DNA from 3 places in the Marinobacter sp. bablab_jr003 genome. Region 3 is predicted to be linked to each of the others. Evidence: predicted binding sites of a transcription regulator. Region 3 holds the regulator's gene; each other region holds the start of a gene.
The links. The regulator sigma-54, encoded in region 3, starts transcription at its own class of promoters, with help from an activator protein. The targets are predictions, from matches to a motif close to ANTGGCATNNANNTTGCTNT.
Positions count from the first base shown of each region.

Region 1 (10,408 bases), on a different contig from region 3:
CCCGCCGCCTCGCCTTCCACCGTCCCTGCTGCCAGTAACGACCGGCGTTGTTCCGGCCCCAGCTCACCGCTGCCGAAGCAACTGTCCAGCCAGTCCAGATCCGGCATGGTCTGAGCACAGGGTTCAACCAGTAACACGGCATCCAGTCGATCGCCGCTGAGCCAGGCGGCTCGGTAACGCTGCCTGGCGCGGTCCTCCATCACCATTTCCGGTTCCCGGGAAAAACACCCTTGCCCCCAGTCATCCCAGTTCATGTCATGGCCACCGGCGAACCACCAGCTGTGACTGTGGGGCAAGCGCTGGCGGCTCCAGTAGACAAGGGCAGTGGTGTCCAATGAAACATCGCTGGCGTCATTCAACATCAGCCTCGCCTGCCAGCAAGTCACCAGGGGCCGGATTGTCGCCACCCCGTGCTTGCCTTCTGGCTGGCCGGAGATGGGGTCCACAACCGGCCGGATCAGGCTGGAGGCCAGGGCAGCAGAGGCAAACCGGCCATTCCAGTGAATGGGCACAAACACTTCACCGGTACGCTGCCCGGTGCTGGCCCGCACCCGACCAACGTAACCGGCACCGCCCTGCCCACGCAGCAACGCCAGCGCGCCTTCCGTCAGGCCAAAGTTGGCAAGATCCGCCGGGTGCAGCTCAATAAAGGGCTCGCTGCGATGGGCAAGCAGTCTGGGGGCCACGGCCGTTCGGGTCATGGTGTGCCATTGGTCCCGGATTCGCCCGGTATTCACCACCAGTGGATACCGGGGGCTCGGTTGCTGCCCGGGCGGCAAACTGGACACAGGCACCAACCGGGCCCGGCCATCCGGCGTAGGGAACCTGCCGTGCGAAAACAGCCGGCGGGTTTGCATCCAGGCTCCTGGATTACCATCCGTAACCGGCCACTGCACCGGCGCCAGTTCGTCGTACTCCTTGTCACTGAGCTGAGACAACGCCGAAATATTGAACACACGCTCGCCCCCGTTTCCATAACCGGACAACGCAGCATGTTCACGAAAAATATCGGCCGGGGAACGGTAGTCGAAGGCTTGGGCATGGCCAAGGGCCCAGGCAACATCCCGCATAATCTGCCAATCCGGCCGGACCTTCTCCGGCAGGGATAGAAACCGCCGTTGGCGCGAAATGCGACGCTCCGAATTAGTCACCGTTCCATCTTTCTCGCCCCAGCCGGCAGCCGGCAAGAGGATATCGGCAAACTGCGTGGTATCGGTCTGAGCCACACAGTCCGAAACGATCAACGTCTGGCAACGGGACAGTGCCTGGTGAATCCGGTCAGTGTCCGGCAGGCTGACTGCGGGGTTGGTTCCCATTACCCAGAGCACACGGATCTCACCCCGGTGAACCGCCTCGAACAACTCCACGGCTTTATGGCCAGGCCCCTTGGCCATCTGCTCGCTGTGCCAGAAATCCGAGACCCGGAGCATGGCGCCCGGGGTGTCATAATCCATATGGGCTGCCAGGGTATTGGCGAGCCCGCCGACCTCACGACCACCCATGGCATTGGGCTGCCCGGTTAACGAAAACGGGCTCGCACCCGGTAGGCCCACCCGCCCGGTAGCCAGATGGCAGTTAATGATGGCATTGGCTTTGTCGGTACCGGCGACCGACTGATTAATACCCTGGGAAAAAGCGGTCACAGTGCGCCCGGTGTCTGCAAACCACTCATAGAAGCACCGTACATCTTCTGCTGCCAGATCGCAGCCGCTGGCCACCGCTTGCACAGAAGGGGCACAGGACCGGGCGATCGCCAGGGTTTCCTCGAAACCGTTACAGTGCTTTGCAATATAGTCATCCGCCAGCGCTTCATGATCCTGCAGCCAGACCAGCAAGCCGTTGAACAACAGGGTGTCTGTTCCGGGGCGAAGCTGAAGGTGCAGGTCCGCCAGGTCGGTCGTTGCTGTCTTTCTGGGATCGATGACCACCACTCTCCGTCCCTGACGACCTGCCGCACTCATCCGCTGGTACAGCACCGGGTGGGCCCAGGCGGCGTTGCTGCCCGCAAGCACCAGCAAGTCCGCCAGCTCAAGATCCTCGTAGCAGCCCGGGACACAGTCCTCGCCAAAGGCACGCTTGTGGGCCGCAACGGCCGAGGACATGCACAGTCTGGAATTGGTATCCACATGCGGAGTGCCGATAAAGCCCTTGGCCAGCTTGTTGGCAACGTAATAATCCTCCGTGAGCAACTGCCCGGAGAGATAGAAAGCCACCGACTCCGGACCATGCTCCCGCACCGATTCAGAAATGGCCCCGGCTATCCGGTCAATGGCCTCAGCCCACGTCACCTCACGCCCCCCGACCTTTGGCTCCAACAACCGGTTCGGATCCTCCAGCGTCTCGTGCAAGGCAGAGCCCTTGACGCAAAGCCGGCCGCCATTAGCCGGATGCAGGCGATCGCCCCCGACATAGCCGGAGGTGGCCAGCACACCGCAGCCAACACCACAGTAGGGGCAGGTGGTGGCAATAGAGTCCGTTGGAGTGTCGTGGTGTTTCATGCTGTTCCTCGCTTTTAACCAAAAAAACCCGCCTCCCGGGTTCTGTTTCCAGAGCCGGGGGCGGGCTTCGTTGCCTGAGTTGTCTGTCTTTAAAGAAAGCAATTAGGAGGCCAGTGCACGCTTTGATGCCTGTAAGGGCCTTGAATGCCGCATGGTGCGCAGGTTGAAGCCAGGCTGCACCGTTAAAAAGATCCCGTGGAAAGCCTCTCGATTGGTGTTCACCTTGGTGCAATTGTCCATTTTCTGCACCAAAACCACCCCGGCACAGAACCGGGCGCCCCTGCCTGAACGACCAGGGATCCCGCAACCTACTGAAATACATGAATAGTTCCAAATGGCACGGCTTGTGCTGAGTAATTAGTGAACCATCACGACATCACAGCTCTCATTTACAGGCATCGGCGCCTGCTCTCCGGCAACGGAGGCAGGCGCTTTTTTTTGCGCGTCTGGAATGAAAGAACCGAGAGGCATCCCGATGAAGACAGTGAACCATTATGTTCGACCTTTACTGACCGCCACCCTGATCGGTCTGAGTTCCCTGGCCCAGGCCGAGATTGGCCCGGCGGAGAAACCCGACCTGAAGCTTGGCTTCATCAAGCTCACGGATATGGCCCCGCTGGCGGTTGCCTGGGAACAGGGCTACTTCATGGACGAGGGCCTGTTCGTGGAGCTCGAAGCCCAGGCGAACTGGAAGGTGTTGCTGGACCGGGTGATCACCGGCGAACTGGACGGTGCGCATATGCTGGCCGGCCAGCCGCTGGGCGCCTCCATAGGCTATGGCACCCAAGCCGACATCATCACCGCCTTCAGCATGGACCTCAACGGCAACGGCATTACCGTGTCCAACGATGTCTGGGAAGCGATGAAACCGAACCTGGAGATGGAAGGCGAGCGTCTGGCCCACCCGATTTCAGCCAGCGCCCTTAAGCCCGTGGTGGAGCAGACCCGTGCCAATGGCGAGCGCTTCCGCATGGGCATGGTGTTTCCGGTGTCCACCCACAATTACGAACTGCGTTACTGGCTGGCCGCCGGTGGCCTGAATCCCGGCTTCTACGCGCCCCAGCGCGGTGACACCAGCGGCACCCTCGAGGCCGACGTGCACCTTTCCGTAACGCCACCGCCGCAAATGCCGGCCACCATGGAAGCGGGCACCATCCAGGGCTACTGCGTGGGTGAACCCTGGAACCAGCAGGCGGTGTTCAAGGGCATCGGTGTGCCGGTGATTACCGACTACGAAATCTGGCCCAACAACCCGGAAAAGGTATTCGGGGTGACCGAATCCTGGGCGGAGCAATACCCCAACACTCACCTGCGTTTACTGCGGGCGCTGATCCGCGCCGCTTACTGGCTGGACGAAAACCAGAACGCCAACCGGGAAGCCGCCGTGGACATTCTGGCGCGTCCCAGCTACGTGGGGGCCGACAGGGAAGTCATTGCCAACTCCATGACCGGCACCTTCGAGTATGAAAAGGGCGATGTCCGGGAAGTACCGGATTTCAACGTCTTCTTCCGCTACCACGCCACCTACCCCTATCCGTCTGATGCGATCTGGTACCTGAGCCAGATGCGTCGCTGGGGACAGATTCCCGAGGCGAAATCCGACGACTGGTACATGAAGACCGCAGCCCGGGTGTATCGGGGCGATCTTTACGCCGAAGCCGCCCAGTCACTGATCGAGGACGGCCTGATGACCGCCAGTGACTTCCCGGACTTTGCCCAGGAGAACTTTGAACGTCCAATGCAGGGTGAGCTGATTGACGGTGTACCGTTCACTCCGCGCCAACCCAACGCCTACATCGATCGTTTCAGTATCGGCCTGAAAGGGTCAGAGACACCGTGAGGGAGGGCTAAAAATGACTACGTTAAGTGCAAGAATCGGTCAGTCCATGGCCAGTGGCAGCCGCCAGCTGCTTTCCGGTATGCATCCGCGCGAATGGCTCACGCGGGGCAAAGAGCTGCTGTTGCCGCTGGTTGGTATTCTGCTCTTCCTCGGCTTCTGGCACCTGGCCGCACCGCAGGTGGAAACCTCCCTGGGGGCTTTCCCCGGCCCGGTGCAGGTGTGGGAGCAATCCGGACAACTGTGGCAGGAGCACGCCAGCCAGCGGGAGCGGGCCGATAAGTTCATCACCATGCAGGAGGAGCGTAATGCCCGCATTCTGGCCGACAATCCGCAGGCAGACGTCCGCATCCGGGATTACCCGGGCGCGCCCACCTTTCTCGACCAGGTGGTCACCAGCCTGCTGACCGTACTGGCCGGTTTCGCCCTGGCGTCATTGATTGCAGTGCCGTTGGGCATTGTCTTTGGCCTGAACCGGTACTTCCAGGCTGCGGTGAATCCCCTGATACAGATCTTCAAACCGGTCTCTCCGCTGGCCTGGCTGCCGCTGGTGACCATGGTGGTATCGGCTACCTATGTCAGTGACGATCCAATGTTCGAGAAGTCGTTCCTGACCTCGATGATTACGGTCACTCTGTGCAGTCTCTGGCCAACACTGATCAACACCAGCGTTGGAGTGGCAGCGGTAAACCCCGACCTGCTGAACGTCTCCCGGGTACTTCGGCTGTCGTTCTGGACCCATGTTCGCAAGGTGGTTTTGCCTTCGTCGGTGCCGATGATATTTACCGGCTTGAGGGTGTCGTTGGGCATTGCCTGGATGGTGCTGATCGCCGCTGAGATGCTGGCGCAGAGCCCGGGGCTGGGTAAGTTCGTCTGGGATGAGTTCCAGAATGGCAGTAGCCAGTCTTTGAGTCGGATTATGGTGGCGGTGCTGGCCATCGGGTTTATCGGGTTTTTGCTGGATCGGGTAATGCTGTTAATTCAGAAAAAGGTGGCATGGAATGAATAAGACACATCTGGAACTAACCGGAGTCGAGATGGCGTTTGATACGCCGAAAGGACCCTTCGTTGCCCTGGACAATGTGAACCTGAAGATCCAGAAAGGGGAGTTTGTTTCGCTGATCGGCCATTCCGGCTGCGGAAAATCGACGGTGCTGAACATTGTTGCCGGGTTACTGCAGGCCTCCAGGGGTGGCTGTGTGCTGGATGGGCATGAGGTGAATTCGCCCGGCCCCGAGCGGGCGGTGGTGTTTCAGAATCATGCCCTGATGCCCTGGTTAACGGTGTATGAAAACGTGGAACTGGCGGTGCGGCAGGTGTTTCGCAAGTCGATGACCCGGCAGGAGCGCAAGGACTGGATTACCCACAACCTGGAACTGGTGAATATGGCCCACGCCGCCAACAAGCGGCCAGGCGAGATTTCCGGGGGGATGGCGCAGCGGGTGGGCATCGCCCGGGCATTGGCCATGAAACCCAGTGTGTTGCTGATGGATGAGCCGTTCGGGGCACTGGATGCCCTGACACGGGCCCATCTGCAGGATTCGCTGATGGAAATTCAGCAGGAGCTGAACAATACCGTGATCATGATTACCCACGATGTGGACGAGGCGGTGCTGTTGTCCGACCGCATTATCATGATGACCAACGGGCCTGCCGCCACGGTGGGGGAGGATCTGCACATTGATCTGCCAAGGCCTCGCAATCGTGTGGCCCTGGCGGATGATGCCAAATATGTGCATTACCGGCAGGAGGTGTTGTCCTTCCTGTACGAGAAGCAGCGCAAGCTGGAGTCTCTGAACAGTCGCCGCGGCAGCAGTGCAAAACCCGAGGCGCCGGCAGCCAGGCATTCAGCTTCGGCCTGACTTTATGCCGGGGCGGGGCGCCCCGTCCCGGCCTGGTTCAAGTATCAGCTTAAGACCCCTGCCATGGATACCAGGGCCCGGGCGACTTCGGGCAGTCGTTTGCCCTGGTCCATGGCCAGTTTTCGCAGCAGGCGGTGGGCTTCGTCATTGCTGATGTTGCGGTGTTCCATCAACAGCAAGACGGCCTTTTCCTGGGTACGACGATCTTCCAGAGCTTCTTTGGCGCTCTGCAATTCTTCGGACATCTGGCGCAGGCGGCGGGTCTGTTCCTGAACCAGGTCAAAGATGGATCGGCCTGCCTGCTGCCCGACACCTTCCCCGGCCCATGCGTCGGCGGTTCCGGCATCTACACCGTTATCGCAGACCACCAGCACAGGCGTTGGTGAGGCATGCCGTTGTTCCAGCGAGGCCAGCAGGGTTTCCTGGTGAGCCAGGGAATGGCGGGCTTCGGTGTAGCGTTGAACGCAGCGATGGTGAAAGGCGCTCTCCACCGAATCCTCAATCTTCTTCAAATCGTCCATACGGTCGGTCATCAGGTTAAACCAGCGGTCGGCCATCTCGTTATCCAGGGACTTGTAACGCCCGACCGAGACGGCCGTCTGTCGCATCCGCTCGATTTCCAGTTCCCGCGGGTGAGCGCGCAGGGCTTGCCAGAGCGACAGGCTGTCTTCGTTAGCAAAGCCGATAAACACCTCAAAGCACCGTTCCTGTGCTTCAACCAGGTGCATCATGCGCCGGGACAGTGCGTTATCGAAGTGCCCGCTGGAGAATCCCGCCGAGCCTGCGGCCCTCTCCTGACCGCAGTATTCCTTGCCATTCATCACATGCACCATGGCTACCAGCAGGCCGGCGATAGAAGGCTCGGCCACGGTTTCAGCCGCCTCGAAAACCACGGTAATCAGTTGATGAATACTGTCGCAAAACCACTCCGTGGCCTCCGAGACACTGGCCACCTGTTCATTCACTCTCTGCCGTAACCCCGGCAGTTGATCGAGGCTGTGCAAGGCGCTGGCGATGTGCCCGAGCAGAGGGCTGCTGACCGGATGGGTGGTGAGATCCTCCTGAATGTCTGCCAGTGCCTGCCGGAAGGTGGCGGCCAGTTGGTCGTTCTCGCCGGCCATGAAGGTCCGTTCCCGGGCAAAGCGCTGGCAACCGGACCCCAGATAAAGGTTGGTGGCACCACGCTCCCTTTGCAGGCCATGGACCAGGTTGCCAACGCTCTGCACCAACCGCCCCATCTGCAGAAAGTACTCCAGATTACGGATCTCACACTGGCGGGAGGCCATCAGAAATTCCGCAGCAGTCGCTGTCGCGGTCATACGGGGATGGCGTTTGGTGTTCATGGTGCAGCTCCTGGTGTCATTACACAATTTGTTCCTGTCTGCCCGGTATGCAGCAATTTACAGGCCACCCCTTCCGGCCCAATCATCGTGCACCTCGCCCCATCCCGGGGCACCCTTTTCACTCTAACCAGCCCGTCTCCTCCATCGATTTACTGTAACTCATTGAATAATAATGGTATGGAAAGTTGGCACGAAGATCGCTAATCCTTAATCAAGGACGACTGTCCCGGCCATGGAATCAGGCCGGACCATCAGATCATTGTTGTTGGCATTGGTGCCGGACCATCTGTTCTCTTCGGAGAGCATGATGCTCCGGCTTTTTTCGTTGCTGGAGGAGTTCAATTCCATGGAACACACACAGGACAACCCGCTGGTGATCTGCGGCCACGGCATGGTCGCGCAGCGGCTGCTGGAGCAACTGGTAGCCCAGGGGCATCCGTTCAGCCGGATTGTGGTGTTTAACGGTGAGCCCTTCGCTGCCTACAACCGGATCCAGTTGTCGTCATTACTGGCTGATCAGATTCAGGAAACCGATCTGGAACTGAAACCCTGGCAGTGGTTCCGGAAACACAGCATTGAGGTGCACCAGCACGAGCCTGTCACCCATATCGATCCGGGCCAGCGCCAGGTAACAACCGCCTGTGGCCGCATTCAGCCCTACCACACGCTGGTGCTGGCCACCGGAGCGCGCCCCTCCCGCCCTGGCCTCCCAGGTGAAGACCTTGACGGCGTGATGAACTTCCGGGATCTGGCCGACACCCGCACGCTGATCCGGCAGGCTCAGGCACACCGGCGGGCCGTGGTAATCGGCGGAGGGTTTCTGGGACTGGAGGCGGCCGAAGGGCTGCGGGCCCGAGGCATGAAGGTTACGGTTCTGCACCGCAGCGGCCATCTGCTCAACCGCCAGCTGAACCCCATCGCCGGCGACATCCTGAAGCAGAAGTTACAGCAGCGGGGGCTGAGTATCCGAACCGGCACCTCGCCGGTCTCCCTGCTCGGCCGGAATCAGGTCCGCGCCGTGGAACTGAGTGACGGCACGGTACTGGCCACTGACCTGGTAGTTATTGCCACCGGCATTGAACCCAACAAGGGATTGGCAGCTGACGCCGGCCTCAACTGTGACCGGGGTATTCGAGTCAATCCAAACCTGATGACGTCCAACCCGCATATCTACGCACTGGGTGAGTGCTGTCAGTTTCAGGAGCACACCTTTGGCCTGGTCGAACCCGGTTACGAGCAGGCCCGAATCCTGGCACAGCATCTTTGCCAGGTACCGGGAGCCAGAGCGTTTGAGCCCGGAGAAGTGGCCACCCGCCTGAAGATCAGTGATCTGGCCATTTTTTCCTGCGGCCGCATAGCCCCGGGCGAGCATACCGAAATCATTGAATGGCAGGACCGAACCCACGCGGTCTACGGCCAACTGCTGCTGGATGGCAGCCGGCTGGCCGGCGCCATCCTGCTGGGCGATACCGCCAACGGGCCCTGGTACAGCGAACTGATTCGTTCCGGCGCCGATGTCTCCCGCTACCGGGACACCATCGCTTTCGGCAAAACCTATTGCGACGCAGCGGCCTGATAGGCTGCCAAGAGAGAGGACAACACCATGAGCAAACAAACCCTGATTGTGATCGGCAACGGCATGGTTGGCCATCACTTCCTGGAGCAATTCACCCAGTCGCCGGCTGCCGGGAGTTTTAACATTCTGGTGTTCGGGGAAGAGAAGCAACTGGCCTACGACCGGGTGCACCTGTCGGAGTACTTCAGTGGCTCCACCCATGCCGACCTGGCCATGGGCACGGCAGACTGGTATAGGGAACAGGGCATTGACCTTCGCCTGAATGAGCCGGTTACCGCCATCGACCGTGACGCCCGGGTGATAACCACCGCCAAGGGCGTATATCCCTATGACGAACTGGTACTGGCCACCGGCTCCTATCCGTTTGTACCGCCGATTGAAGGCAACGACCGGGACGGATGCTTTGTGTACCGCACCCTGGACGACCTGGACGCCATTCAGGCCAGCGCCCAGTCTGCAAAAACCGGCGTGGTGGTGGGCGGCGGTCTGCTGGGGCTGGAAGCGGCGAATGCCCTGAAAAGCCTCGGCCTGCAGGCCCATGTGGTGGAATTCGCCCCGCGCCTGATGCCGGTGCAGCTGGACGATCAGGGCGGCGCCCTGTTGCGTCAGAAGATCGAGGACCTCGGCGTACAGGTGCACACCGAGAAAGCCACCACCGCCATCGTGCCGGGAAGCGGTGCGCGGCTACGGATGAATTTCTCGGATGAGAGCCACCTGGAAACCGACCTGATTGTATTCTCCGCCGGCATCCGCCCCCAGGATACCCTGGCCCGGGCCTGTGGCCTGGAAGTGGGCGAGCGCGGCGGGATTGTGGTCAACAATCAATGCACCACCTCAGACCCGAACATTCACGCCATCGGTGAATGCGCGCTCTGGAACAACTTTGTCTTCGGCCTGGTGGCTCCGGGTTACACCATGGCGCGCACCCTGTCGGCCGCTTTGAACAAAGACACCAGCGCGGCCTTTACCGGTGCCGATATGAGCACCAAGCTCAAGCTGCTGGGGGTGGATGTGGGCTCCATTGGCGATGCCCACGCCCAGACCCCGGGTGCACGCAATATCCGTTTTCACGATGAGCAGGCCGGCCACTACCGGCGCATGGTGGTGAGCCAGGACGGCAAGACTCTGCTGGGCGCCATTCTGGTGGGCGACAACGGCCCCTACGACACCCTGCTGCAATACGCCCTCAACGGCATCGAGCTACCGGCGAACCCGGAAGCGCTGATTCTGCCGGAAAGCGAAGGCGGCGCCCCGGCCCTGGGGGCCGATGCCCTGCCGGATACCGCGTCCAT
Region 1 covers NZ_JADARC010000119.1:186,265-196,672, reverse strand. Annotated here, with positions in the region: gene H3Z84_RS13135 (nitrate reductase) at 1-2,498, opposite strand, end outside; gene H3Z84_RS13130 (CmpA/NrtA family ABC transporter substrate-binding protein) at 2,974-4,338, shown strand; gene H3Z84_RS13125 (ABC transporter permease) at 4,352-5,344, shown strand; gene H3Z84_RS13120 (ABC transporter ATP-binding protein) at 5,337-6,197, shown strand; gene H3Z84_RS13115 (nitrate regulatory protein) at 6,242-7,540, opposite strand; gene H3Z84_RS13110 (NAD(P)/FAD-dependent oxidoreductase) at 7,887-9,116, shown strand; gene nirB (nitrite reductase large subunit NirB) at 9,144-10,408, shown strand, end outside.
Region 1: a site for sigma-54 is predicted at 2,832-2,851, ahead of H3Z84_RS13130 (CmpA/NrtA family ABC transporter substrate-binding protein). Genes of this name have one in related genera too.

Region 2 (10,408 bases), on a different contig from region 3:
CGCGTCCGGAAACGCATCCACCGGCAGTTTTTGAAATGAAAATACGCCGGCAACGATCACGGCGATAGCAAAAACAAGCGTCATCAGACGATTGTTCAGCGCATAATTCACAATTGCGTTGATCATGCTCCCCCCGGGGTTTAGTGTCCGTGAGCGGCGCTGCGGCCACTGGCGGTAATGGCCGACATCAGATCAAAAGCGCCTACTGAAACCACTTCCGTGTTTGCGCTAATGCCGGACTTGATCTCGATCCAGTCGTTTGCCTCCTTGCCAAGCGTGACGGGAACCGCCTTGTAAGCCCCTTTCTCATCGCCCGGAACAAACACAACGGAGTCATCGCCAATGGTTTGAACCGCATCATCCGGAACCAGCGGCAGTGAGGCCTCCGATTCCGTCATGATTCTGGCCGTGGCATAGGTATTCGGGCGAAGGTCGCCTCTGGGAGACTCCAGCACAACGCGAACCGGGATGGTGCGGGTCTTTTCATCGAGCATGCTCGACACCCAGGATACCTGCCCACTGTGAAACCGGTCAGAACTTGAATCCCTGGAGGAAATCTGAACCTCGTCTCCCGTTGAAATCTGGTCAATATCGGATTCGGACACCTGAAGAATGGCCCACAACACCGAGGCATCCGCCACGATGAAAGGCGTATCCGACGGACTCAGCGTTTGCCCCAGACGAACATGCATCTGCTCGACACGCCCCTCAATGGGTGAGCGGAGCGCGTATTGCGCCAGCCCCCCACTGTCACCTGACGACTCGCTGCCGTAAACCGCCAGTTGTTCCCGCACGGAATCGTACTCCGCTTTTGTTTCAAGAAAGGCAGCCTTGGCATCCAGGAACTCTTCTTCACTGGAAATACCCTGTCCCTGCAACTCCCTTTCACGATTGTAGTCAGACTCGGCCGCTTCTTTGCGGGCCTCCAGCGAGATTAACCGGGAGCGAATCCGGGCCAGCTCCACACTGTTCAGGGTTGCCAGTAACTGCCCCTTATTGACACGATCCCCCAGATCAACCGCCAACCCTGTCAGTTTTCCCTCCAGCAGCGGACCAACCTCGGCCACGCGGTCCGGCACATACTGAATCTCGGCAGGTGCCGTAACAATTGCGCCAGCGCGCCCCTTGGCAGCCGCCACAGTCTGAATCGACAGTAACTCTGTCTGCTCCGGCGTCAGATGGATCTGGCGGGACTGGTTTTCCTCTCCGGCATGCTCGGCTTCTTCATTTTCGTGCTGGTCACCCTCGGCTTCTCCGGCAGCGTATGCCTGCTGCAAGCTCAGAGCGCCGACAACTATTAACAGTATCTTCAGATTGCGAATCATTCATTCACCCTCAATATTTAGAGAACGGTACTAAGAGAACGGTCAATTTTGAGTTTCATACCCTCAGGAACCGGCTGACATCGACAGAGCACCTCCTGTGCTTATCTCCAGCGCCCGGACGGCATCGATATAATCATTCTGCGCCTGAACGTATTCCTGCCTTACCGACAGGAGATTGTCCTGTGCCGCCAGAACATCCGAGGCACCGACCTTGCCCGCCCGAAGTGCTTTCTGCATCAACTGTAATGTTTCCTCTGAACGCTCCAGGATCGACTCGTTCATCTGGCGCAGCCGAACGGCGGTGGATTCGTACCGGGCCACAGCTGACACAACCTGACGCTCTGTAGCCAGGCGCAAGGCCTCTGCCTCAAGCTCGGAGGTTTTCAGCCGCGCAGCAGCTTGTCTCTGCTCACCGGAATAATCATGAAAAACGGTCAAAGGCATCGACACCCCTGCACCGAAAAGGTTGGAGCCTTCCTCACGATCATAAAATCCGAAGACTTTCAGATTTGGAATCGTCAGGCTTTTCGCAACTTCAAGGCCAGATTCATCCGCTGCAATTCTGGCGGCCGCCGCTTTCAGGTCCGCTCTCTGACTCTGTGCCATCTCGACAAGCTGGCTGGTCGGAGGCAGGTCTTCGAGCGTCACATCAAGCTCGCCGGTCACCCCAACGGCATCGGAGGGGGACACCCCGAGCACTTCGGTAAGGTCAATTTTTGATTGCTCGAGCTTTTGTTCCGCCGAGGCTTTTTGATTCCGGGCCCTGGCAAGCCCAATGACTGCGGTATTGAGATCAATCCGGGTTTGTTTACCCTGTTTTACGGACATTTCAACCAGGTCTTTGGTGCGTTGCATAAGTTCAACGGCACGGGTTGCGGTTTCCAACTCTTTCTGAGCCAGCAGTATCCGGAAATAGGCGGCCCGCACCCGCGCCTTGGTGGCTACCTTCAGGTATTCAAGCTCCTGTTGCCGGGACGTGAGATTACTCCGGGCACGCGACTGCCCAAGGTCGCCGCGATTACCCATCCAGATCTCCTGAGTAACCCTCACCCCATATTCCAGGGACTCGTCGGCCTGATCCGGGGCCTGACGGGCCCCCAACTCAAACTCTGGATTGCTCGGCGCCCAGCGGCTGGCATGATCAAGCTGTCCCTGCTGTATCGAGACCGCGGCCCGCCTCAAAGCCAATACCGGGCTATTCTCGAAAGCCATCACCATGGCCTGGTTCAGGGAAACAGCCTGGCTGGATTTGGCCTGCTGATATTCTTTCAGCGACACACTCTCTTTTGCCTGGGCCGACACCATAGGAGAGACGGCCAAGGCTCCCGGAACTATCATCGCGCACAACAACAATCGTTTGTTCATTCAGTATCATCCTGGCTGTTTGACTGAGGTCAGTGAGTCAGCATTTTTGCGTGGGAATCTGGAACGACCTTACAGACAAACCTTTAATACAGTTTGAAATTCAGGCACCGGATAAGAAATGAGCTTTGGCGGCAGGGGGGGGCAGAGGTAAGGGCGAGGATGTCGAGTCACCGGGCGTCAAGGCAGGCGCACGATGGTGGGTTCTTGCATGATAAATAAAAACCGGCCCGTCATTTGGGCCGGCTTTTTATTCTGGATCTGAATTGCTTGTGATCACTTGGCCGATCAGAAACTCCTGCTCCAACCCAGCCAGAACTTCGGATCATCCGAGTTGACAGAGCCAAGCTCGTCGGTTGACTCAATGTCCGCGTACTCCACGTTAACACTGAAAGAACCGAAGTTTCCCGCATCCTTTGTAACGTTGGCGGCGACGTGTGAATAACTTGCCTCGCCGACAGAAGCCTTGCCGTCATCAGCGAAGTCGTAATAGCCAAGCGTCACACCGGCACTGTAGCTGTCCTCCAGAGGCACCCCAACAGAGGCGTAGTAATAGGCATCCCCCTGCACGAACACCCCATCACCACTGGTGTCGCTGTTGATCGTGTAGGCCAGGCCGATGGCCGCAATGCCATAACTGATCTCGCCGTACAGTTCGCCGAAGTCGATGGAGTCCGGCGCGTCAGGATACGCATAATAAATGTACCCAACGTCATAACCCAGTTCTTCCACAGAGCCGGAGAATCCGGCATAAAGGTCAAGCTCATAGCTGGTGCCGTCACCAAAATCGACATTGGAACCCCAACCACCGGCGTAGAAGCCCGACGCATGCTCATAATCCAACCCTCCCTGGACAGCCGCAGCCCCGTCTGTCTGGGTGACGCCCCGGAACAGATAGTTGCTGCTGGCGCTCACATTTGAGCTGACGTCAGCGCTAACAATGGCGGGCGCAGCCTGAAGTGCTGCAAGCAAAGTGATACTGATAAATCCGGATTTGGTGAAAAACTGCTTCTTCATAATGGATACCTTCGGTTGGGTTTCATTGCTCCAAATATGATTCAGCAAAAGTCTTGCCACATCTTATTTATTCTTGTTTATCATAATTATAGAGACAAATCGGCACATTCTGAGCTTGCCCCCGAAAAACGACCGCAACACCTAGCGCCCCAGAACCTGTCACCGGCCCGGACCAGCGCCCTGTTTTGATGCATTCTCTGTAACCATTCTGTAATCTTTGCCAAATAGACTTTAATCGCGCTTCAACACACACAACCAAACCGAAAAAGGTGAGACAGATCATGAGCAAGAAATATTTGGGCTTGGCTTTGGCGATTTCTGCCGCTTCTGCTGCACAGGCCGGAACCGTTACGACCAGCGGCGAAGACCTTGTGATCGATACCGACAGCGGTATCAAAGTGAAAGTGTCGGATAACTCTGCGTCTTTTCAGCTCGGCGGGCGCCTTCAATGGGATTACGACGCCACGCAGTCTGACGACAAAGGTGACACTACCGATTTCGACGTGCGCCGGGCACGCCTCTACGCCAAGGGCCACTTTGGCGACTGGGCGTACAAAGCCCAGTTCAACGTGGCTGAGAGTAGTGATGATAAAGGCAACGCCGGCGGGACCGCTGAGGACCTGTACATTCGCTACCTGGGATTTGGCTCAGCTGCAACCGTGACTATTGGTAAGCAGAAAGAGCCATTCGGCCTGGAAGAATTAACGAGCTCAAAAGACATCTCAGCGCTTGAGCGATCTGCCATGACCGAGCGTTATGCCCCCGGTCGCAGCGGTGGCATCCAGCTCAGCGGCAAGGGCAGCAACTGGACCTACGGTATCGGCTATTTCGAGGCAGACGGCGATGGCAGCGACGACTTCAATAACACGGCAGTAACCGCACGGGGCACGTTTGCACCGATTCAAACGAATAATCTGGTTGCTCATCTTGGTGCGGGCTATACCACGCGTGACGCCGACACTCAGGCCGAGGAGGTCGACACGTTTAATCTGGAACTCGCCGGCGCTTCCGGGCCCTTCCATGCCCAGGCCGAATATTTCGATTCCGAAGAAGGCCAGGTGGATGTTGATGGTTATTACGTACAACTTGGCTGGATCATCACCGGCGAAAGCCGCCCTTACAAAGCCGGAGCATTCAAGCGGGTAAAACCGGCATCACCCAAAGGGGCCTGGGAAGTTGTTGCCCGCTTTGAGGATGGCGACGGAAAATACAGTGATGTGGGGCTGGCCACGACCGACGGCGAGCAGACAACACTGGGCGTTAACTATTACGCCAACAAGAATGTTCGACTTGGAATGAGCTACATGGATGGCGAAGAAGCCAATGGCGCTAGCGGAGATGAAGTGCGTGCGAGGTTACAATATGCATTTTGACCGCATGGCGGGTTCTTGAATAAGCTTACCACTTGATTAGGGCACTGGTACGGGAAACATTGCGATCAAAAAACAATCGGAAAATTCAGTTAGAGTTCAGTTTAGCTTGATATAGTTCTTGCGAGTTAACGAAGTACTCAGGTTTTTAGGGCAGATATTCATCTGCCCATTTTTTTGTCTGCCCCGCTCTGAATAGAGCTCATCTGAAGTTTCTGGGTACATAGCTATCTGGCAATAATCAATTCCTGAAAAAGGGGCGCACCGACGCGCACGTGGAGTCGTCTGGCAGTCTGTCGGGATTAGGTTGTTAGGTCTCTCATAGCCAGAAAACCCCGGCTGGAAACCAGGGCTATGACAGAGAGGGAATGCAAAGGCGAACTCGCCGCCGATCAGTTGGCCTTGGGTTGTTGATCAGAAATTAACGCTGATCCCCAGCGAAGCGGTACGTGGCATGTTTGGCCTGGCGCCATCGGGCAAACGTGAAACAATTTGCTGTTCATCGAACAGGTTGTCCACTTTCAGGAAGACATCGGCACTGGCGGTCAGCGCGTAACGGCTGATGAAGTCGACCAGGAACAGGGATTCGGTCTCGTCCAGTTCGGTGGCCGTGTTGTTGCATCCCGCGCTCACACACATCTCATCGACGTAGGTAGTCACCAGATAGTTGTCCCAGCCGCTCTGGTGCTCCATGCCGACCCGCAGGCTCATCTGGTTTTCCGGAACGTCTTTGAGCTGCTCGCCTTTTTTCAGGCCAGAGGCAGCATTGTCCTTGCTGATTTCCGCCTGGGTAAAGGTGTAGGTAAGGCTGACCGGAAGGTAGAAGTCGCCCGCCTCGGTGCCGGTCTGGAGCTGGAATTCCGCACCGGCAATTTCAGCCTCGCCGGTTACGAAACTGCCAGAAGTGGCGTCATTGCTGCACGGCGAGCCCACTGAACAGTTTTCAGCCTTGTTGGAGAAATCGCTGTAGAAGCCGATCATTTCCGCGAAGAACGCATTGCCAAAGTAGCGGACGCCGGCTTCCCAGTTCTTGCTGGTTTCCGGTTCTTCGTTTGCCCTGGCACCACCTCCGAGAGGGGAGAAACCCCGGTGCACACCGCCCAGAACCTGCCAGCTTTGGGTCAGGTCGTAGGTAAAGGAAGCGCCGGGCAGGAGTTCAGCGCTGTCATTGGCGCGGGTGCTGTCGATGGTTGTGCGGCCGGGATCCGCGTATTGGGTGCGACTGGTCTGCACATCTTCGTAGCGCAGGGCCAGATTAATGCTGAGCTTGTCCGTCGCCTGCCATTTGTCGAGTGCCCAGAAGCTCAGGGCTTCGCCGGTCTCGAAGCGGTTGTTGCTGCCCGTTGGGGCCACGCTGTTCTGGAACACCAGGGAGCCATTGACCTGGTCGTACACATCCACCGGCTGGAAGCGATCCATTTCATCTTCGTGGGCGCGGGCGCCGAAGTCGAATTCGTGGTTGCCAATGTTTACATCGAAGTTTGTCTGCACGCCCTGGGAGACGTACTCTCTGGCGTTGTTCTTGTAATTCAGGCCGCTGGTGTCAACGGTACCGTCGAGAATACCCTGGGCATTGGCGTCACCGGCGTTTGCCTGGTCGATGATGTTTCCGGCGCCACTGAGCTTGTACCAATTGCGTTTGAAGTCGTTGCGATAGAGGGTTGTGGTGCTGCTTACATTGTCGCTCCACTCGAACTGATGAGTCAGGCTGACACCGGAGTGAGTATTATCCATCTGGTCGGGACTGGAAAGCCCGTAGCGCCGGTTGGGGTCCTGGTTGAAGTCCGCATCCGTCAGTCCGACATAGGTCGAGTTGGAGGTTTCCTCGGAATACTGCAGCTTGGCGGTCACGCTCTGGCGATCACCCTGCCAGCGTAGCTTGCCGACATAATCACTGATGTCGAAGCCACTGTTGCGGTTACTTCGGTCAATGTCCTTGAAGCCTTGCGCTGAGCGCTGGACCGTTTCAAACAGGTAACCCCAGTCACCGTTCGTGTCGCCATAGGTTGCATGAACGTCGGTGGAGCCGCGCTCGTTGGTGACGGCTTCGACGTAGCCCTTCTGCTCGTCGGGAATGGGTGTGGAAATCAGGTTGATCACGCCGCCGGTGGTTTGCGGACCATAGCGCAGCAGCGGGGCACCCTTGAGTACTTCCAGCGAGGACATGCGCTTGAACGTCGGGAAATAATAGGCGGCCGGATTGGAGTAGGGCGCCGGGGCGATCAGAACGCCATCTTCCATCAGTGTGACGTTGCTGCTGCGCTCGGCGGTGGCACCGCGAATGCCAATGTTAGGGCGCAGGCCCTGACCTTCCTCTTCCCGTACATACACGCCCGGGACGGTTTTCAATACCTGGTTGATGTCGGCCTCAACCTCGGTTTTCAACTGCTGATCGCCAACTACATAGCCTGACCCCGGCAGAGTTTGGGCTGCAGACGCATCGCCAATGATTTCCAGGGCTTCAAGGGTCTGGGGCTGGTCATCGCCAGCGGCAGAGCCCATGGCTGGGGCCAGGCTGATCGCCACAGCCAGTGATAGTTGGGAAGGTCTAAACATACGGTTGTTCTCCGTTATCATTGAATTTGCCGGATGCAGGTGATAATGATTAGCATTACATTTCGAAACTTTATGGTTTTGTAACTATTAAGTCAATAGCCAATTCTTATGGGTCGAAACGTGTCAACAGGCTGAAAACCGTCAACTCCCGCTTTTCCTTTATCGACCGAGAGGATTGTTCAGATAGCTTGCGGGTATGCCGATGCTAATGACGTCAACACCCTGCGCCATGGCCCGGTGTTCAAGCCGGACGCCGAGTGAAACCGCTTGAGGCAGAGTAGGGTCTGGCCAGCGCGCCGGCCTTCTCAGCCCTGGAGAATGCTGTGAGTGCCTAGGGTGTGCGGGTAATTCTATAAACTAGAGGCTGCCGGGGAGGGTCACGAGATTTACTCTAGGCTGTGTATAGGGTCAGAGCTACGGCATCCTTCAGCGTCAAATCAAGTTGATTCTGAGAGGCGTCAAATTGTTTGTCGCATTATGCTGGTTTACTAAGCAGCCTCGCCGAACTGGAGCCGAGTCTGGGTTGTTCCTGCTGGTCTACTGGAGTTCTCGTTTTTCTGTCGAGTTTTCCGCCTCTCCGATCCGCATTTGGGGTTCATTGCCTTTGGCAGGCTGACTATGGGGCAGCTGTTAAATCTGCAAATGATCATTGGTGGCTTTTTCTAGGATTTGAGGAAATAAGCGCCGCACAGTCCTTCAAGCCCAGAGGTATCTCAATGGAATGAGCCGCAAACGAGGCCCGTAGGGACGGCTCTGTGAGACGGATGAGGTGATGGCACCTTGTCCTGCTCGTTTTGTCTGTGAGCTTTTGGAGGTACCCCTTGCGAGTCAGGCTCAACCTGACCGATATCAAGGTTGCCGCGGACATAGGCGCCCTAAACTGAATTATCGACTCATGAATGAAACATTGACTCCACTCACCCCTTATACGGCCACAGAAGGTACCACTAGGATGAAAACGATGCTAACGCCGCTCCCTGCCAGGAAAGGCCAAAGAAACCAGAAGTCGTTGCTGGCCTTGGCCATTGGTTCACTTCTGGCCTCTTCCGCGACGCCTGTCCTGTCCCAGACCCTTACCGACGCCTTGACCGGGGGAGCGGTTTCGCTTGAAGTTCGCTACCGTTACGAATTTGTGGATCAGGACAACCCTCTCGATCAAGCCCATGCTTCCACCGTTCGAACCCGACTGGGGTACCGGACTGGTGATTTCCAGGGGTTTGAGGTGTTTGCCGAGGCGGAAGATGTGACCGCTGTGGGGAATGAGAACTACAATAGCACCATTAATGATACAACCGATCACTCAGTGGTCGCTGATCCGACGGAAACCGAAGTCAACCAAATTTACGTACGTTACAAAGGCCTTCCGGATACCACACTGACCTATGGTCGTCAGCGCTTTGCTCTGGACAATCACCGGTTTATAGGCACAGTTGGCTGGCGCCAGAATGAGCAGACCTTCGATGCCTTTATCGGCGCCAACGAGTCGCTTCCAGACACGACGATTACAGCGGGCTATCTTTACAATGCTAACCGGATATTCTCGGACGCCAGCCCGAATGGCAATTTCCCCATGCAGTCGCCGATTCTTAATGTTCAGTATCAGGGGTTGGCCGCCGGAACCCTTACCGCCTACGGATATCTGTTCGACTTTACCACCGCAGACGTCAACTCAACCCAGAATTTTGGCTTGCGATTCACTGGTGGCACCGATGTAACGGAAGACGCCAAAGTCCTGTACACTCTGGAGTACGCAATCCAGAAGGACTATGCAGACAACCCGCAAAGCTTTGAGGCCGCCTATTGGCTGGCGGAAGCGGGCCTCGCCGCGTATGGCGTTACGGTCAAGGTGGGCATGGAAACCCTGGAGTCGGACGACGGCCGATCATTTCAGACTCCTCTGGCTACGCTTCACGCAATGAACGGTTGGGCCGACCAGTTCTTGGTCACCCCGGACGATGGCCTGCAGGATCTTTACGTATCGGCGGGTGCCGCAGTAAAGGGAGTCAAGTTGCTGGCCATATTTCATGACTACAGCAGTGACATCAATAGCTTGAGCTATGGCTCTGAGCTGGGGCTGCTGGCTGCCTACCCAGTCAACAAACATTACACGGTGGGTGCCAAGTTCGCCAGCTATGCCGAGGATGGTCGCGGTGTGGATACGGACAAGGCCTGGTTGTGGGGACAGGTCAAGTTCTGACTTTCTCACTGTTGCGTTAATCAGACATCCGCCTGAAAGAAAGCGGAGTCACCCCGACCGAGGGGAAGATAATCCGAATGGCAGGGGCCACTGGCTAACGGTGCGGTCGAGGAGGCCTCAGGAAGTTTTCCGCACACAACACGAATCGCGGTCAGCTCTGTTACGCAGGCGTGTGGCTGGCCGGCGATCATCCGCGACTTACGGGTCTTTAAGCCCTCCGCGAATGGTTTCAAGGACGGCGCTCGGTCCGTGGCAATGTCATAAATTTACAGAAATTGATGTGTTATCTATGCTTTATGCAGAAGCTAAACAACAAGGAGAAACAAGATGGGTAAAGCTATTAATGGTAAGTTCGAGAACATGGATCAGGCACACAATACGCGAGACGACCTTATTGGCAGCGAAATTCCACAGGATCTGATCTATATTGATAAGGATGAGCAGACGATCCGGGTGATGTTGCCGGCGGAGGAAGCAAGAGAAGTCTATGAAATATTTGACCGACACGGTGTCACTTATAAGTGAACGCTCGTTAACATAGATCCCTGATCTTCAAGCCGCCTTCTTTCGCCTTAGCTCCA
Region 2 covers NZ_JADARC010000033.1:10,342-20,749, reverse strand. Annotated here, with positions in the region: gene H3Z84_RS01945 (efflux RND transporter permease subunit) at 1-126, opposite strand, end outside; gene H3Z84_RS01940 (efflux RND transporter periplasmic adaptor subunit) at 141-1,325, opposite strand; gene H3Z84_RS01935 (TolC family protein) at 1,389-2,690, opposite strand; gene H3Z84_RS01930 (TorF family putative porin) at 2,976-3,704, opposite strand; gene H3Z84_RS01925 (OprO/OprP family phosphate-selective porin) at 3,986-5,077, shown strand; gene H3Z84_RS01920 (TonB-dependent receptor family protein) at 5,489-7,630, opposite strand; gene H3Z84_RS01915 (alginate export family protein) at 8,592-9,827, shown strand; gene H3Z84_RS01910 (hypothetical protein) at 10,155-10,352, shown strand.
Region 2: a site for sigma-54 is predicted at 3,746-3,765, ahead of H3Z84_RS01930 (TorF family putative porin). Genes of this name have one in related genera too.

Region 3 (10,408 bases):
CCTGGTGGATGGCCAACAGCCCGCTGGGTGAGCTGGCCGGGGCGGCCGTCAGCAGTGCTGAATTTGCCGGCCAGTACCGTCTTGGCCTGAACATTGAGATTCCGCTGCAGGACGGTGCCAACACCGAGGTACAGGCCCGGGTTCGCACCGAGAACGGAGGCTTCCGCCTGCCCGGGCCAGGCCTGGCCTGGACGGATATCCGCACCGACCTGACCTACCACACCGAACAGGGTTTCTCCGGCGGCCCGGTGAATGCCCTCTTTATGGATCAGCCGGTTACCCTGTCGTTCGAGCAAACCGGCCGTGCCGAAGCCCTGACCATCCGGCAGGCCGGCCAGTTGTCCCTGCCGTCCTTCCTGCAACAGCTGGGACAGGCTGAAGGAACCGGATTTGGCCTGGATGGCACACTGGATTACCAGGCCCGGATGCGGGTGGATACCAATGGCCCGTCCGCCATCGAGATGACCTCTGACCTGGCCGGCCTGAACGTGGACTGGCCCGAGCCTTTCGCAAAAACCGCCGGGCAAACCGCGCAACTGGAAGCCCGTGTTGATCCCTTTGTTGAGGAAGGTGTGCGCATTACCGGAGACTGGCAAGACCGGATGGCGTTGGACCTGCTCTGGAAAGAATCGGCACTGGATTTGCGGTTTGATTATCTGAGCCTGGGCAGCCACCGGCTCACCGATATCACCATCAGCGCCCTGAACCTGGGCGACCGTTGGGTAGTCAACACCGAGTCGGAGCGGGCCGCCGGCCGGGTGGTGATTCCCGATGACGACGGCGTGGTTCAGGTAGACCTGCACACCCTGCACCTGAGCCGGGAGGACGCTTCAACCGAACAGGACCAAGTGCCTGAGTTGCTGACGCTGGAGCAACAGCTGGAAGCCTTCCGCCAGCTGGATATTGGCAGCTGGCCGGATGTGGACGGCCGCATCAGTAACCTCAAGCTTGGGGATGAATCAGCGGGCAGCTGGAGCTTCCGGTTGCGCCCGGCCCCGCACCAGCTGAATGTGGAGGCCATTGAAGGCCGCCTGGGTGCCCTGGAGCTGTCAGGTGATATGGTCTGGCGGGTCGTGGATGACCGGGAAACCACCCGCTTTCAGGGCCAGCTGACCGGCGGTGCCCTGAAAGACCTGGAAGCCCTGACCGGCAGCTCCATCCCCATGACCAACCAGGCCACGGCGGTGGAGCTGGATATTGACTGGCCTGGTGGCCCCAATGATATCGGCCTGAGTGCGCTCAGCGGGGAAGTCAGCGTGCGGCTGGACGATGGCGTGATCCTGGAGCAGAACAACTCGGCCCAATTGTTCCGGGTCTTCAACCTGCTGAACACCGACACCCTGTGGCGCCGTCTGCGCCTGGACTTTTCCGACCTGTACGAGCGGGGCGTGGCCTTTGATGCCATTTCCGGCAAGGCCCGCATCAGTGACGGGCTGGTTACCATGGACCCGGAGCTGCAACTGGTGGGCCCGTCCGGTGCCTTCAAGATCAACGGCACCACCAACATGGCCGATGAAAGCCTGGATATGCGACTGGTGGTGGTGTTACCGGTTACCCAGAACCTGCCCCTGGCTGCCATACTGATGGGAGCCAGTGCGCCGATTGGTGGCGCCCTGTTTGTGCTGGACAAGATCCTTGGCGACCCCTTGAGCAAACTGACCAGCGCCACCTACAGTGTCACCGGTAGCTGGAGCGAACCCGAAGTTGATCTGCGCAGTGTGTTTGATACTGCTGAACAGTAAGGAGGGAAGGATGACACAGGTAGCCGCCATACAGATGGTCAGCAGCCACGATGTTGCAGCCAACCTGGACGAAGCCGGGCGCTTGCTGGCCGAAGCCGCAGGGCAGGGCGCGAAGGTGGCCGTGCTTCCCGAGAACTTTGCCGTACTGGCCACGGGGAAGATGCGTGGCTGCGGTGAGCAGGAGGCCGGGCCGGAACCGGTCATCCGCCGTTTCCTGGCTGACCAGGCCCGGCAAAACAAACTCTGGATTGTCGGCGGCTCCCTGCCGCTGGCGAACCGGCCTGACGGCAGCGATATTCCGGACCGGGTGCGGGCCAGTTGCCTGGTGTATGACGACCAGGGCCACGAAGTCGCCCGCTATGACAAAATCCACCTGTTCGATGCCATGGTGGACGATGCCCACGGCCAGTACCGGGAGTCAGACAGCTTCGAGCCCGGGCAGCAGGTGGTTACCGTGGATACGCCGGCGGGCAGGCTGGGGCTGGCAATCTGCTACGACCTGCGCTTCCCGGAGCTGTTCCGGGCGCTACGGGAGCAAGGGGCAGACTGGGTATGCCTGCCCAGCGCCTTCACCTGGCAAACTGGTGATGCCCACTGGCATGCCCTGATTCGCGCCCGGGCCATCGAGAACCAGGTATGGGTGGTTGCAGCGGGGCAGGGTGGCCAGAACAGCGAACGCCGCAAAACCTACGGCCATAGCTTGATTTGTGATCCCTGGGGCGAGGTGGTCTGCGAACTAGAGCAGGGCCCCGGAGTGGTGCTGGCAGACCTGGACCTGGAGCGGCTGGAACAGCTGAGAACCCGCATGCCGGTGTGGCAGCACCGGCGTTTGTAAAGTGGTGGGGCGCTGCGCCCCGCCGTGATTACTGCTGCTCGGCGTCGTCGATCCATTCCCGCAGGGCGCGGAACAGTTTTCGGGACTGGCCGGTATTCTTCTCTTTCTCCACATCCTTGCGGGCGTTGCGCACCAGGTTGCGCAGGTGCTGCACCTCGGCGGTCGGGCAGTAGTCAATAAACTCGCCCACGACCTTGTCGCCCTCGGCAATCATCCGGTCGCGCCAGCGCTCGGCCAGGTGGTGCCGGCGCGTGTGTTCCTCGCTGCCGGCGTGGAAGGCGTCAATGGCCCGGCTCACCGCTTCAGGGTCATCTTCCTGGCGGATCACCTTGCCGATGTATTGCAGGTGCCGGCGCCGGGCTTCGCGCTGGTTAATCCGGCGTGATTCCACAATGGCGGCTTTCAGGGTTTCGCTGATGGTCAGCGAGGCCAGTTGTTCATCGCTCAGGTCCAGCATGCGTTTGCCCAGTTCCTGCAGGGCGTGCATTTCCCGTTTGAGCTGGGATTTACTGGGGCCGAAATCTTCCTCGAACTGGTCTTCGTGTTGGTCTGTCATGGCAATTAGGCTTGTTTGTCAGGCGTAGAAAAGGGTGGCCAATCCCAGGAAGGCCATGAAACCGACAACATCGGTTACCGTTGTCAGGATAACGCTGCCGGCCAGCGCCGGGTCAATGTTCCGGGATTTCAGGAACAGGGGCAACACAGTGCCCACCAGGGCCGCTGCTACCAGGTTGATCACCAGGGCAGCGGCAATCACCGCACCAATCAGCCAGTCGTTGAACCAGAGCACCGCGGCTGTCGCCACCACCAGGGCCCATAACAGGCCGTTGAGTACGCCGGAGAGAAACTCCCGGTTCAGCAGCCAGCCTACGTTGGCGCCGCTGATCTGGCCCACGGCCATGCCGCGGATAACCAGGGTCAGGGTCTGGCTGCCGGCAATGCCGCCCATGCTGGCCACGATAGGCATCAGTACCGCCAGGGCCACCACCTTGGAGATGGTTTCTTCAAACAGGCCGATGACTGCCGAGGCGGTAAAGGCGGTAATCAGGTTTACGCCCAGCCAGACCGCCCGCCGCTTGGTGGTTTTCATCACCGGGGCAAAGGTGTCTTCGTCTTCATCCAGGCCGGCCATGCTCATCAGGGAATGGTCGGCGTCGTCCCGGATAACGTCGACCACGTCATCGATGGTGATCCGGCCCAGCAGCCGATTGGTTTCATCCACCACCGGCGCAGAGATCAGGTCGTAGCGCTCGAACAGGGTGGCAACCTTGGTGTCGGACAGGGTGACGTGAATCGGCTCTATGTCGGTATCCATAACCTCCCGCACGGTTGCGCCGGGATTGGATACCAGCATGCGGGTAATGGGCAGAATACCGATAAATTCGTCGCGCCGGCTGACCACAATCAGGCTGTCGGTCATCGGCGGCAGGGTACGGTGCCGGCGCAGGTACCGCAGAACAACGTCAATGGTGATGTCCGGGCGCACCGTCACCGTATCGGTGTTCATCAGGCCACCGGCGGTGTCTTCCGGGTAGGAGAGTACTTCCTCTACCCGCTGCCGGTCCTGCTCGTCCATGGTATCCAGGACTTCCTGGATCACCGTATCCGGCAACTGCTGCAGCAAGTCGGCCAGGTCGTCCGATTCGAAGTCTTCCAGCAGGTTGGCCAGTTCCTGGGCGTTGAACTCGCTCAGGAAGTCGGCCCGGATGTCGTCCGACATGTACTGGAGGACTTCACCTTCCAGTTGCTTGTCGACCAGCTTCCACAGCAAAACCCGCTGCCGTGGCGGGGAAGATTCCAGCAGGTGGGCAATATCACTGGGGCTCAGGCCGCCATTCAGGATGCGCGCTACCTGTTTGAGGGCACCACTGTCGAGGGCCTCACTGAGGGAGCGAAGCCGCTGTCGGGCCTGACTTTTTTCCAGAATGTCGGTCATGAAACCACCTGCGATCAGAAAACCTTTGTATTATAGCGGAGTTAGGTTACACAGGTGAGGAAGACTTGTAGGTGAATTACGAAGTTTTATTCACCCTCGCCGAAATAGTCGTCGATCAGTGCAACCAGGGCGTCAATGGCTTCCTGTTCGTCCGGGCCATCGGCGGCCAGCTCCACTTCGGTGCCTTGGCTGGCGGCCAGCATCATCACCTGCATGATGTTGCGGGCATCCACTTCCCGGCCCTTGGCCTTCAGGGTGATCTTGCTGTCAAACCGGGAGGCGGTGGTCACCAGCTTGTTGGTCGCCCGGGCGTGCAGCCCGAGCTTGTTGATGATGGTGATGGGGCGGCAGATCATGGCGGCTCAGATCTCCCCCCGGGCTTGCAGGTGGGGCAGCTCGGTGTGGCGCACCTGCACGTTGCGGTACTGCGTGCGAAAGTAATCTCCCAGCTGCTCGCACACATACACCGACCGGTGCTGGCCACCGGTACAGCCGATGGAAATGGTCATATAGCTGCGATTGCTGTCGGCGAAGGACGGTAGCCAGGTGTTCAGGAAGCCGGTGAGGTCGTCCACCATTTGCCCGGTCAGGGGTTCCCGCTCCAGGAAATCGATTACCGGCTGGTCGGTACCGGTGTGCTGGCGCAGGCTGGTGTCCCAGTACGGATTGGGCAGGCAGCGCACGTCAAACACATAATCGGAATCCACCGGCACGCCGTGCTTGAAACCGAATGACTGGAACAGCAGGGCGATTTCCTGTTCCTTGCGGCCGGCCACCCGCTGTTTCACCATGTCGCGTAATTCGTACATGGACAGGCCGGTGGTGTTGATATACAGGTCGGCCAGCTTCGACAGCGGTTCCAGCAGCTGTTTCTCGTTGCTGATGGCTTCGCGCAGGGAGGTCTTGTCGTCGCTCAGGGGGTGCTTGCGCCGGGTGGCGTGGAACCGCTGCAGCAGGGATTGCTCGTCGGCATCCAGGAAGATGATTTCGATCTCGATCCCGGTATCACCCAGCCGCTGGTAGATGTCCTCGAAATTGGCCAGTTCACCGGACAGGTTGCGGGCATCGATACTGACCGCCATTTTCTTCAGGCGGCCGGGGGCCTCGTGGGCCACGGCTTCCCGGGTGAGGGGAAACAGCAGGCCGATGGGCAGGTTGTCTATGCAATAGAATCCCAGGTCTTCCAGTACGTGCAGTGCCGTACTTTTGCCCGACCCGGACCGGCCACTGACGATGATCAGCTTCATGGTTAGGCTTCTCCCGTACTTTGACAGCCCTCGGTTACTGGCTGTCGGTGGTCATGCCCTTATACAGGGAGTCGGCATCCTGGCATTTGCGCAGGCGCTCACAGAATGCGCTGTCGTTGAAACGTTCGGCAAGCTGGCTCAACAGCTCCAGGTGCTCGCTGGTGGCTTCTTTGGGCACAACCAGGGCGAACACCAGGTCTACCGGCTGGTTGTCGATGGCATCGAAGTCCACCGGCTCGGCCAGGGTCATCAACACTCCGATTACCCGATCCAGGCCTTCCAGGCGGCAGTGGGGTATGGCGATACCCTGCCCGATACCTGTGCTGCCAAGACGCTCCCGGGACACCAGGTTGTTGAAGATGTCGTTATCGTTGAGAGTCTCGTCCTGATAGTGAATCCGCTCGGCAATAAACTCCAACACCCGTTTCTTGCTGGACGCCGGTACCTGGCACAGCGTCAGTGCCGGGGCCAGGATGTTGTCGATGGTCAGGGATGTATCGCTCATGGATTAACTGTGAACCCGTAAAAAAAAGGCTGCGGCCGGTAGCCCTGCCGCAGCTCGTTCGATTGAATTACCCGGTAGCCTGCGCCTGAAGGCGCTTAGCCGTTACCGTGCATCCGGTCTACGTTCTTTTCCTTGTGCTTGAGGATCTGGCGGTCAAGCTTGTCCACCAGGGCATCGATTGCCGCGTACATATCCTCGTTTTCAGCCTTTGCGTGAATCTCGCCACCAATTACGTGGAGGGTAGCTTCAGCCATCTGGCGAACTTTCTCAACTTCCAGCGTCACCTGACAGTTACTGATGTGGTCAAAGTGGCGCTCAAGCTTCTCGAACTTGGTGTTGACGTAATCCTTCAGTGCAGGGGTCAGTTCTACGTGATGGCCTGAAATGTTGAGTTGCATTGGCGTCTCCTGTTGTCATCATGCCGGCGTTCCGCCGGACTGAGTACCAGGGCTTCGTGCCCCGGTGAATATTGGTAAACGATTGCCGGTAAAGGCTTAAACCAGTCGCTTGCGTTCGTTCGAAGGAGGTATGTGCATGGCCTCCCGATACTTGGCCACGGTGCGCCGGGCCACGTTGATACCCTGTTCCCCTAGCATGGCCGCAATTTTGCTGTCGCTCAACGGCTTTTTCGGGGTTTCCTCTGCAATCAGTTTCCTGATCATGGCACGAATTGCCGTAGAGGAACACTCCCCGCCTTCGGCGGTGCCCACGTGGCTGGAGAAGAAATACTTCAGCTCGAAGATGCCCCGGGGTGTGTGCATGTACTTCTGGGTGGTTACCCGGGAGATGGTGGACTCATGCATCTCCACGGCCTGGGCGATGTCCGACAGGATCAGGGGCTTCATGGCCTCCTCACCCTGGTCCAGGAAGCCCTGCTGGTGCTCGACAATGCGGGTGGCCACTTTCAGCAGGGTTTCGTTGCGGCTCTGCAGACTCTTGATAAACCACTTGGCTTCCTGCAGCTGGTCGCGCAGGTAAGTGTTGTCGGCGCTGCTGTCGGCCCGGCGAATCAGCGAGGCGTAACTGGCGTTCACCCGGATGCGCGGAGCAATTTCCGGGTTCAGTTCCACCCGCCACCGGCCTTCATGCTTGCGCACGATCACATCGGGGATTACGTAGTCGGTATCACCGTGATCAATCACATCCCCCGGTTTCGGGTTCAGGCTGGTAATCAGGGCCAGGACTTCCCGCAACTGGTCTTCCTTCAGCCGGCTGCGGCGCAGCAGCTGCGCGTAGTCACGGTTGCCCAGCAGGTGCAGGAACTGGGTGACAACCTGGCGCGCCTGGCGCAGCCAGGGGGTGTCCGGTGGCAGCTGGTTCAGCTGGATCAGCAGGCATTCCTGAAGGTCCCGGGCAAACACACCCGGGGGGTCGAAATGCTGCAGCCGGTGCAGCACGGCTTCTACCTCATCCAGGTCCAGTGGGTCTTCATCGCTGTCTTCACGCAGGCCGGCGTGGATTTCGTCCAGCGGCGAGGTGAGATAGCCCCGGTCGTCCACGGCGTCCATCAGGGCGTGCGCGATGGCCTGGTCCCGTTCGCTCAGGGGGGTGAGGTTCAGCTGCCATTCCAGGTGATCCCGCAGGGTTTCCGTAGGGGAGTTGCGGGTTTCGAAGTCCGAGTCGTTCTCGTCGTCGTCTTTCGGAGTGCTGGCCGGGGCGGTTTGGTAGATGTCTTCCCAGGCGGTATCGACCGGCAGGTCGTCAGGAATGGTGTCGGTAATGTCGTTTTCCGAGTTCCAGTCCGGCCCGTTTTCGGATTCGTCCCAGTCGTTGCTGCTTTCCGGGGCGTTGTCATCCTGGGCGCTGGCGGTTTCGTTGTGCTGGTCGTCAGAACTTTGCTGTTCGGTGGTGTCGTCCGGGCCGTGGTCGTCGTCCTCGGCGGTTTCCAGCATGGGGTTGGAGTCCAGCGCCTGCTGGATTTCCTGCTGGAGATCGAGGGTAGAAAGCTGCAACAGGCGGATGGCCTGCTGCAACTGGGGCGTCATGGTCAGGCTCTGGCCCAGTTTTAGCTGTAACGAGGCTTTCATAACCATGGCTTTAGATCCATAACAGACTGGTATCCCGGTAAAAAATCGAATTTCCTTGCAAGATCTTTGCCGAGTTTACTTGTTACCGTTCTGCAACACAATCAGACCTCGGTGAAAGGGCGGGGCGCTCCGCTTAAAGGCGGAATTCGTCCCCCAGATACACCTCTTTTACCTGCTGGTTGGCGAGGATGGCCTCGGAGTTGCCGGAGGCAATGATGTGGCCGCCGGACACAATGTAGGCGTTCTCACAGATGTCCAGGGTTTCCCGCACGTTATGGTCGGTAATCAGTACGCCAATGCCCTTATCCCGCAGGTGCCGGATAATGTGTTTGATGTCGCTGACGGAAATGGGGTCTACCCCGGCGAAGGGCTCGTCCAACAGGATGAAGGCAGGCTCCATGGCCAGGGCCCGGGCAATTTCCACCCGGCGACGTTCGCCACCGGACAGGGCCATGCCGAGGCTGTCCCGGATATGGGTGATGTGGAATTCTTCCAGCAGCTCTTCCAGCTTGGCTTCCCGGTCGGCCCGGTTCAGGCCCTTGCGGGTTTCCAGGATGGCCATGATGTTGTCCCGCACGGTGAGTTTGCGGAATACCGAGGCTTCCTGGGGCAGGTAACCGATGCCCTTACGGGCGCGGCCGTGCATGGGCAGCGGAGTGATGTCCTGGCTGTCGATGGTGATGCGGCCCCGGTCTGCCGGCACCAGGCCTACGATCATGTAAAAGCAGGTGGTTTTGCCTGCGCCATTAGGGCCCAGCAGGCCGACGATTTCTCCGGAGCGGATCTCCAGGGAAACATCCAGGACCACTTTTTTCTGCTTGTAGCTTTTGGCCAGATTACTGGCCCTGAGTACTGCCATCAGAACCTTCCCCGTTACTGGACTGGCCGGTGTTACGCGGCTGGATGACCATTTCGACCCGGCCGGAACCGCCGGTTTCTGTATTGCCGCCCTCGGCGGTGACCACCCGGCTGACCGTATTGTAATGAATAACATCACCCTTGAAGGTGTTGCCCGCCTGTTCGATGACGGCCTGGCGCTCGAAGGTCAGCTGGTTGTCTTTCGCGGCCCAGGTAATGTTCAGGGCGCTGGCATTGGTCATGCCTTCGCCTTCCCGGGAGGGCTGGCGGTAATGGGCGGGTGATCCACTGGCTTCAATGCGGCTCAGGCCCTGGTCGTCCCGGTACAGCACCGCCCGCTGGGCTTCCAGCCGGGTGCTGCCCTGCACCAGTTCCACGTCGCCGGTGTAGGTGGCCACGCCGGCGCTGTCATCCAGCCGGGCGGAGTCGGCACTCACCTGGATGGGGGTGTTCGAGTCCATATCAAAGGCCATCGCCGGGGCGGCCAGCATCAGCGCGGCAGCCAGCAGCGCCGGCGGATAAAAACGGAGCTTACCTAACGGTTTCATATTGCCCTTCCACCCGGGAGTTGAGTTCCAGTATGCGTTGATCAATCCAGGCCTTCATGCCGGTGGCCTGGGTGGTACCGAACGGCTCGGTAATGGTTACCGGCAGGTCGGTGAATACGGTGCCTTCGTTGTTGTCCAGGGTCAGCGCTTCCGTGGCCAGCGTGGCCCGGGAGTCGCCGCTGGTGCGCAGTACGGTCACGTTACCTTCCAGGTGCATCAGCCCCTGAGACTGCAGCAGGCTACCTGCATCGGCTTCAATTATCCACGGTTCGGCCTCACCCTCGCCGAACAGGCGGGCGCTCGGGTCTGTCATCCTGGCGCTGCTGTCGTGATCGAACTGCTCGATGCGGGGGCTGGTCATGTGGATTTCCAGGGTGCCCTGTTCATTCCAGGCCCGGTAGTCGGCGCCCACCACGAAGCCGTCCGGCTCGGCGGGGCCCCGAAGCTGTGCCGCTTCGGGATCGGGTACCGGTGGCTCGCCGCTTTGCCACATCAGGTAAATCGTGGCGGCAACCGTAGCCGCCAGGGCCAGGGTGCGCAGCCAGGGTTTGCCGGCCTGTGAGGAAAAGAACCGCCGGATCATGCCCGGTCGTCCTGTGATTCGGCCAGGTAGGGGGCCAGGGTGTTTTCCAGCTGGCCCTGGGCCCAGAGAATCAGTTCGCAGGCTTCGCGCACGGCGCCCTGACCGCCCGCTGCCTGCGTGCAGTAGT
Region 3 covers NZ_JADARC010000095.1:23,461-33,868, forward strand. Annotated here, with positions in the region: gene H3Z84_RS08610 (YhdP family protein) at 1-1,742, shown strand, start outside; gene H3Z84_RS08615 (carbon-nitrogen hydrolase family protein) at 1,753-2,577, shown strand; gene yjgA (ribosome biogenesis factor YjgA) at 2,606-3,133, opposite strand; gene mgtE (magnesium transporter) at 3,152-4,513, opposite strand; gene H3Z84_RS08630 (HPr family phosphocarrier protein) at 4,600-4,869, opposite strand; gene rapZ (RNase adapter RapZ) at 4,876-5,760, opposite strand; gene ptsN (PTS IIA-like nitrogen regulatory protein PtsN) at 5,795-6,265, opposite strand; gene hpf (ribosome hibernation promoting factor) at 6,361-6,663, opposite strand; gene H3Z84_RS08650 (RNA polymerase factor sigma-54) at 6,760-8,292, opposite strand; gene lptB (LPS export ABC transporter ATP-binding protein) at 8,426-9,151, opposite strand; gene lptA (lipopolysaccharide transport periplasmic protein LptA) at 9,129-9,698, opposite strand; gene lptC (LPS export ABC transporter periplasmic protein LptC) at 9,682-10,281, opposite strand; gene H3Z84_RS08670 (KdsC family phosphatase) at 10,278-10,408, opposite strand, start outside.